2 regions of the Litchfieldella rifensis genome follow, and region 2 is predicted to be linked to the other one. Evidence: predicted binding sites of a transcription regulator. Region 2 holds the regulator's gene; the other holds the start of a gene.
What was found. Region 2 encodes sigma-54, which starts transcription at its own class of promoters, with help from an activator protein. Its sites were predicted from a motif close to TGGCACNNNNNTTGCTNT; they were not measured.
Positions count from the first base shown of each region.

Region 1: ACFOEV_RS01315 (NCS1 family nucleobase:cation symporter-1) is a predicted target of sigma-54. The motif match lies at 2,115-2,132, and genes of this name have one in related genera.

Region 1 covers NZ_JBHRUG010000002.1:163,179-167,600, reverse strand. Annotated here, with positions in the region: gene codB (cytosine permease) at 1-396, opposite strand, end outside; gene ACFOEV_RS01315 (NCS1 family nucleobase:cation symporter-1) at 546-2,057, opposite strand; gene ACFOEV_RS01310 (nitrilase-related carbon-nitrogen hydrolase) at 2,640-3,506, shown strand; gene hydA (dihydropyrimidinase) at 3,582-4,422, shown strand, end outside.
Region 2 covers NZ_JBHRUG010000017.1:229,831-234,252, reverse strand. Annotated here, with positions in the region: gene lptC (LPS export ABC transporter periplasmic protein LptC) at 1-123, shown strand, start outside; gene lptA (lipopolysaccharide transport periplasmic protein LptA) at 120-659, shown strand; gene lptB (LPS export ABC transporter ATP-binding protein) at 668-1,393, shown strand; gene ACFOEV_RS08145 (RNA polymerase factor sigma-54) at 1,559-2,968, shown strand; gene hpf (ribosome hibernation-promoting factor, HPF/YfiA family) at 3,083-3,391, shown strand; gene ptsN (PTS IIA-like nitrogen regulatory protein PtsN) at 3,399-3,887, shown strand; gene rapZ (RNase adapter RapZ) at 3,995-4,422, shown strand, end outside.

The DNA.
Region 1 (4,422 bases), on a different contig from region 2:
CGGGATCTCGAGCCACTCGGGAAGGCCGGTGGTCTGCACCAGAATCACGGCGATGGTCGCCGTTCCCCAGGCATACCAGCCGACCTGAGTGAACCCCAGGATCATATCGGACAGCTTGCTGCCGACCTCGCCGAAGCAGAAACGCCCCATCAACACCGAGTTGAGCCCGCTCTTGCAGGCGATGTAGGCCAAAGCCGCGGCATAGGCACCAAGCATCAGGTTGCCGACGACGATCACCATCAGCAGCTCGGCAAAGCCGAATGCCGTGCCGAGGGATCCCCCCGCCCACATGGTGGCAGTGAAGAAGGTGAAACCGAGCAATACCATAGAGGTGGAGAGCAGCCCCTTGCGCCTACCCTCGGGAACTTCGCTCAACGGATAATCGGATGTACTCATTATTATTGGCTCCGCGATTGGCGAGAATGGCGTCGAGACGCCGAGGGACATGCACGCCGCCTGCCCGCGGCCATGGCCAAAGCCACCCAGGCACATAAACGCCCCGACCGTCTGACGGACGGGGCAGCATCTGCAGCGCACGCTGGGCATCAGGACAGGCGTTCGGTTTCGATGGCTGCTGTCGGGATTGTCCTGTTGACCGGAGACAGCACCAGACTGGCCGCATAGTAGACCACGGCGCCCAGTGCCGAGCCGGTGAACCAGCCGTAGTCGTAGAACCAGTTCATGGTGCCGGTCGTCAGCGCCAGCAGGGTCAGCGCGACCGGCACCCCGAAGGCGATGAATCCCGCCGGATTGATTGCCGGGTAGGCTTTGTTGTCCTGATAGAGGCTCGGCACGTCCAGCCGTTGACGCTTGATCAGGAAGTAGTCCACCGCCATGATGCCGGCGATCGGTCCCAGCAGGCTCGAATAGCCCAGCAGCCAGTTGGAGTACATGCTCTCCAGCGATACCCCCGAGGTGATGATGCCGGCCTTCTGCAACAGGTCATAACCCATCAGCAGCACGCCCACCAAACCGGTGATCAGCACGCCGCGGGGATGGTCGACCAGCTTCGGCGCCACATTCTGGAAGTCGTTGGTCGGCGAGACGATATTTGCCGCCGTATTGGTGGACAGCGTCGCAATGATGATCAACACCATGGCAACGCTCACCCAGAAGGGGTTGTCGATCATGCCGATCAGGTTGACCGGGTCGGCGACAGTGCGACCGACCAGCGATGCCGACGCAGCCGTCATCACCACCCCCAGGGCGGCGAAGAAGAACATGGTCAACGGCAAGCCGATGATCTGGCCGACGATCTGGTCCTTCTGGCTCTTGGCGAAGCGGCTGAAGTCGGGAATGTTCAGCGACAGCGTGGCCCAGAACCCGACCATGGCGGTCAGGCCGGCGAAAAAGTAACCGTAGACCGGCGCCCCTTCCGGGCGCGACGGCGGCTGTGCCAGCAGCTCGGTCATCGACATGTGCGGCCACGCCCAGAACATCAGCCCGACGCCGACCGCCAGCAGCAAGGGAGCCGCCAGGGTTTCCAGCCATTTGATCGACTCGGCGCCACGAATCACCACATACAGATTCATGGCGCCGAAGACGAAGAAGCCGATCACTTCGCCGACGCCGCCCAACGCCTGCCAGGGCGGAAAGATCGCCGACAGCAGCAGGTGGATGGCCAGGCCGCCGAACATGGTCTGCACACCGAACCAGCCACAGCCGACCAGGGCCCGGATCAAGCACGGCACATTGGAACCCAGGATACCGAACGACGAGCGTAGTACCACCGGAAAGGGGATCCCGAACTTGGTGCCGGGAAAGGCATTCAGCGTCAAAGGGATCAACACCACCACGTTGGCCAACAGGATGGCCAGCAAGGCCTCACCGACGCTCAGACCGAAATAGGCCGTGAGCACCCCACCCAGAGTATAGGTCGGCACGCAGATCGACATCCCCACCCACAGCGCGGCAATGTTCCAGCGCGACCAAGTCCGTTCACTGGCCTTGGTCGGGGCGATATCGACATTGAAGCGAGGACTGTCGCGTACATCGTCGCCCTCCTCCAGCTCGATCAGGCCTTGCCTGTCCAACATCCGAGATGTCTTGACGGTCATTGTTGTTCTCCTCGTCATTATTGTGTTGCAAGCCGATCTGGCGAATCTGCCAAATATACGGCAATAAGCATGCCAAAGCGCTGCCATCCACTACCTTTGGCGCGATACCCCTATCAAAACTTGACTGAAAAGACAGGAAACTCGTCTCGACGAAGCCTCCCGACATCAGATGGCACCAAATCCATGACAGGTACGCTTCATGACAGGCTAGTCAGTTTTCATAATGGTTCAAGCAATGATCTCACGATCACTAAGAAAACCTCGAAACATAGACTTATCTTTTTGTTTATAAATAACTTTTCCAATCAATATCAGCAAAAACCAAAATAGAGCACCTTTTCACCAATTTGGTGAAAAGGCACAAAAACACAAAAATAACCCTTAAATTACAGTATGTTGAAATAAATTCCATAGCATGAAGAAAAAACTTGCACGGCTACCACAACAGGGTCTAGCTTTGAAAAAGCTGTCTTGTTAGTCAGCTTTTTAAAATCTGAATTCATCGCGGTCGCACCACCATCATGCCTTGCCATGAGATCTGGCGAGCGACCTGACAACAAGCACAATACGAGCGGATATCCCATGCAGAAGATGAAGATCGGCCTCATTCAGATGGGCCTGAAAGCCAGTACCGACCTGGAACCCGCAGCGATTCGCGACGCCATGAACGAGGCGCACCTGCCGTTGATCCAGCAGGCTGCCGATGCTGGCGTGCAGGTACTCTGCTTCCAGGAGGTGTTCAACCAACCCTACTTCTGTCCCAGTCAGGACCCCAAGTGGTACGCCGCTGCCGAGCGCGTGCCGGAAGGCCCGACCTGCCAGCTGATGCAGAAGCTCGCCGCCGAGCACCGCATGGTGATGATCGTGCCGATCTACGAGGAGACCGTCACCGGGGTGTACTACAACACCGCCGCGGTGTTCGATGCCGACGGCAGCTACCTGGGCAAGTACCACAAGACGCATATCCCCCAGGTCGCCGGGTTCTGGGAGAAGTTCTACTTCAAACCCGGAAAGTCCGAGTGGCCGGTGTTCGATACCGCCTACGGCAAGATCGGCGTGTACATCTGCTACGACCGCCACTTCCCCGAAGGCTGGCGCGCCCTGGCACTGAACGGTGCCGAGGTGATCTTCAACCCATCGGCCACCGTGGCCGGTCTCTCGCAGTACCTGTGGGAACTCGAACAACCCGCCTCCGCCGCCGCCAACGGCTGCTTCATTGCCGCCATCAACCGTGTCGGTACCGAAGCGCCGTGGAATATCGGCGAGTTCTACGGCTCGACCTATATCGTCAATCCGCGCGGCCAGATCGAGGCTCAGGCCAGCGACAAGGACGACGAACTGCTGATCCACGAGATCGACCTCGCGATGGTCCGCGAAGTGCGCAACAACTGGCAGTTCTTCCGCGACCGCAGGCCTGACGCGTACGCCCGCCTGACTGACGGGGAATGAGCGGTCTGTTCGCAACAACTTTCCGTTCAGACCCAATCCCGCGAAGGCAATCCATAAATACAAGTGAGAACGACCATGACACTACTGATTCGTGGCGGCACCGTCGTCACCCATGAAGAATCCTACCGTGCCGATATCCTCTGTGAGGACGGCAAGATCCAGGCGATCGGCACGCATCTCGACGCCCCGGTCGGCAGCGAGGTGATCGACGCCGCCGATCTCTACGTGATGCCCGGCGGCATCGATCCGCATACCCACATGCAGCTGCCGTTCATGGGCACCGTGGCCAGCGAGGACTTCTACACCGGCACCGCGGCCGGGCTCGCCGGTGGCACCACCTCGATCATCGACTTCGTGATCCCCAGCCCCGGCCAGTCGCTGATGGAGGCCTTCGAGACCTGGCGCGGCTGGGCGGAGAAGGCCGCCGCCGATTACGCCTTCCACGTCGCGATCACCTGGTGGGACGACAGCGTGCGTGAGGACATGGGTACCCTGGTGCGCGAGCACGGCGTCAACAGCTTCAAGCACTTCATGGCCTACAAGAACGCCATCATGGCCACCGACGACATCCTGGTGCAGAGCTTCTCGCGCTGCCTGGAACTCGGCGCGGTGCCCACGGTGCATGCCGAGAACGGCGAACTGGTCTACCACCTGCAGCAGAAGCTGCTGGCTCAGGGCATGACGGGGCCGGAAGCCCATCCGCTGTCGCGCCCGCCCCAGGTGGAAGGCGAGGCGGCCAGCCGCGCGATCCGCATCGCCGGCACCCTCGGCACCCCCATCTACCTGGTCCACGTATCGACCAAGGACGCGGTGGACGAGATCGCCTACGCCCGCCAGCAGGGTCAGCCGGTGTATGGGGAATGCCTGGCCGGCCACCTCGTGCTCGACGACAGCGTCTATCTCGATGCCGACTGGA
Region 2 (4,422 bases):
CAGCCGCCCCAATGGGTTCGCGGCAATCGCTTCGACGCCTGGATCGAGGAAGATCGCATGCAACTGACCGACAATGTGCGCGGCTTCCATCCGCCCGCCAGCGATGAGGAACAAGCACCATGACGCATCTCTCCCGCCCGCTTCCCAGGTTCGGTTTGCGGCCTGGCTGGCTGACGGCCGGCATCCTGGCGGCCCTCGTCACCCTGCCAGCCCAGGCACTGGAGGGCGACGCCAGTGCCCCTATCGAAGTCGTGGCCGATCGCCTTGAACTGGATGACCGTGCCGGTACCGCCATCTATACCGGCGACGTGGACATCCAGCAGGGCAGCATGCAGCTGACTGGCGAGCGCGTCGAGATTCAACGCAACGATGCCGGCGAGGTCTCTCGAGCCACCGCCACCGGCGATCGCGCCTACATCGAACAGAAGCCGGCCCCCGACGAGCCGGTCGTGCGCGGCTGGGGTCGCACGATCATCTATCATGCCGCCGAGCGTCGCGTGGAACTGATCGACCAGGCCGAGCTGCATCAGGGCCACGACACTTTCGATGGTGGCTACGTGGAATACTATCTCGACCGCCGCACGGTCCAGGCCCGCGCCGAGGTCGAAGGCAGCGAACGCCAACGTGTGCGAATGACCCTGAACCCCGAGCAACAATAAGGGCCCCCATGAAGACCTTGAGCGCCCGACATCTGGCCAAGAGCTACAAGCGCCGCCGCGTGGTACAGGACATCAGCCTGACCATCGATCAGAGCCATATCGTCGGTCTGCTGGGCCCCAACGGGGCCGGCAAGACCACCTCCTTCTACATGATCGTCGGGCTGGTCCGCGCCGACGCCGGCAAGGTCTTCATCGACGACCGCGATCTTTCCGGCGCCGCCATGCATGAGCGTGCCCGAGCGGGGATCGGGTACCTGCCCCAGGAGGCCTCGATCTTTCGCAAGCTATCGGTAGCCGACAACGTCATGGCGATCCTCGAAACCCGCCGCGACCTCGACCTCGCCGGACGCCAAGCACGTCTCGAAGAACTGCTCGAAGAGTTCCATGTCACCCATATTCGCGACAACTTGGGGATGAGCCTGTCCGGGGGCGAACGACGCCGCGTGGAAATTGCCAGGGCGCTGGCAACGGAACCGGATTTCATCCTGCTCGATGAGCCCTTCGCCGGCGTCGACCCCATTTCGGTGGGCGATATCAAGGGCATCATCCGCCAGTTGAAGAGCCGCGGTATCGGCGTGCTGATCACCGACCACAATGTGCGCGACACGCTGGACATCTGTGACCGCGCCTATATCGTCGGCGACGGCCAGATCATCGCCGAAGGCGACGCCACGGCCATTCTGGCGAACCAGCAAGTTCGTGACATCTATCTGGGCGAGGACTTTCGCCTTTGAACCGTCCAGGCCCTTCATTCACAACCAAGCTGCTGATATTCTTCTTATCAAGCCGCTATGGCATGCGGATTGCGGGTGGCACGTTTATTGCTTATATTAGCGCTTGCAAGGTTTCTCGCAGCGGGCTAACGTGTCGATTCATTTGTCACTGATGCAAATTTTGCCATGGCCATGAAACCCTCGTTGCAGCTTCGCATCGGCACCCAGCTGACCATGACGCCGCAGCTTCAGCAGGCCATTGCTCTGCTGCAGCTTTCCACGCTGGACCTGCGCCAGGAAATCCAGCAGGCGCTGGAATCCAACCCCATGCTGGAACTCGACGACGGCTATGGCGAACAGGACACCATCGACACGCCCGAGGACGACTGGGCCAGTGAGATCCCCAGTGAACTGGCGGTGGACAGCGACTGGTCCGATACCTACCAGGACATGGCACCTGCCTCCGGTGGCGACGCCCCGGACTTCGATCGCAATGCCAGCGGTGAGAGCCTGCATGATCACCTGCTCTGGCAATTGGCGATGACCGACCTGGGCAGCCGCGAACGCCTGATCGCTGAAAGCCTGATCGACGCCGTGGATCACAACGGCTATCTCGACAGCGACCTTGACGACCTCTGCGAAGGCTTGCGCCACCAGGGACTGCCGAGCCTCAAGAGTGCCGACGTCGAACAGGTGCTGCTGCATCTTCAGCAATTCGAACCCACCGGCGTCTGCGCCCGTGAACTGCGCGAATGCCTGCTGTTACAGCTGGGCGCACTGCCCGACGACATCCCGCTGCTGCCTCAGGCCAAGCGATTGGTGCGCCAGTTCCTCGATGCCCTGGCCGCCGATGATCGCAAGCTGCTCAAACGCCGCTTGCGCCTGGAGGACGATCAGCTCGATGCGGTGATCGCCTTGGTGCGCTCGCTGGACCCGCGGCCCGGACTGGCCTTCGATGACAGTGGCAGCGATTACGTGATCCCCGACCTGATCGCGCGCCATACCCCCGAGGGGTGGCGTATCGAGCTCAATGCCGATGCTCTGCCCCGCATGCGAATCCAGCCCGACTATGCGGCACTGATCAGGCGCGCCGACAAGAGCGACGACAATACCTTCATGAAGCAGCATCTGCAGGAGGCCCGCTGGCTGTTGAAGAGTCTTTCGAGCCGCAACGATACCCTGTTGCGGGTAGGGCGCGAGATCATGTCACGTCAACTCGACTTCCTCGAGCAGGGTGAAGTCGCCATGAAACCGCTGGTGCTGGCCGATATTGCCCAGGCAGTGGACATGCACGAGTCGACCATCTCTCGTGTCACGACCCAGAAGTTCATCCACACCCCCCGCGGTGTCTTCGAACTCAAGTTCTTCTTTTCGAGTCACGTCGGCGGCGAGGAAGGCGACGCCCACTCCAGCACCGCCATCCGTGCCCGCCTGAAAAAGCTGATCGGCGAGGAGCCGTCGCGCAAACCGCTATCCGACAGCAAATTGGTCGAGGCACTCGCCGCCAGCGGCATCAAGGTCGCCAGGCGTACAGTGGCCAAGTACCGTGAAGCCATGGGCATCCCTCCGTCGAGCGAGCGTAAACGCCTGTCTTGACAGGGCAATGACGAGCCGGATCCGAACGATGGAAATCCCCCTGCGCCAGGGGGTTTGCAGGGCGCCAAAAAGGGTTACAATCGAATCGACATCCGCAAGGAACAGGAGCGTGCCATGCAAGTCAATATCACCGGCCATCACGTCGAACTGACCGACGCACTGCGTGACTACGTCAATGAAAAGCTCACACGTCTAGAGCGACACTACGACAACATCACAACAGTCCAGGTTACCCTCTCGATCGAAAAGGAGCGCCAACAAGCCGCTTGCACATTGCACGCTGCCGGTGCTGATTTGCACGCCGATGCCAAAGACGGTGACATGTACGCTGCTATTGATGCCCTGGCCGACAAGCTCGATCGGCAACTGGTCAAACACAAGGAAAAGGCACAGGCCCGCGCCCAGGGTGCCGGTGTCCGCTGACCTGCCCATGAATCTGCAAGCCATTCTGCCCCCGGAGCGCACCCTGTTCGATGTGCCCGGGGGAAGCAAGAAGCGGGTGCTGGAATTCTTCAGCACCTTCATCGCCCAGAATACGCCCAGCCTCGACAGCCAGGAGGTATTCAGCCGCCTGATCGGACGAGAGCGCCTCGGCAGCACGGGGATCGGCAACGGCGTTGCCATTCCCCATGCCCGCGATCCCCACTGCAAGGCACCACTGGCCGGCTTTCTCAAACTCGCCGAGCCGATAGACTTCGATGCCGTGGATGGTGAGCCCGTGGACCTGGTGTTCGTGCTGCTGGTCCCCGAAGAGGCCGATGACACACACCTGGCATTGCTTGGGCAAGTCGCCGCCGTGATGAACGACGCCGATACTCGGCAGCGACTGCGCAAGAGCGATAGCCAGCGACAGCTCTACGACATTCTGCTCGACGCCATTCGTCGCCAGGACAATGACCCGGCAGCCGGTATGGCCTGACTCCGGCACGGTCTGAACGTAGCGCAGTCCAAGCATTCGGATGGGCAGCCGGTGCGCTGCCTACCACCATGACGCTCACCCTTTCACCCCGCTCACAGGAGACGACCATGCAGCTCGTGATCATCAGCGGCCGCTCCGGTTCGGGGAAGTCCATTGCCTTGCAGGCGCTCGAGGATCTCGGCTTCTACGCCATCGACAATCTACCTGCCATGCTGCTGGGGTCGCTGCTGAACGAGCTTCAAGACGGCGAAACGCAGCGCTCATCGGTTGCTGTCAGCATCGATGCGCGCAATCTGCCCGGTGCCTTGCGTCGCTTCCCCACACTACTGGAGGCCGTGGACCGCAAAGGGGTCGACTGCCAGGTCGTGTACCTGACCACCGAAGCCAAGATTCTGCTCGAACGTTACTCGGCGACACGGCGACGTCATCCGCTAACCCGGGACAGCGACATGACCCTAGCCGAAGCCATCGATTCCGAAGAACAGGCCCTGGCCGAGATTCGCGATCTGGCGGACCTGGTCATCGATACCTCACG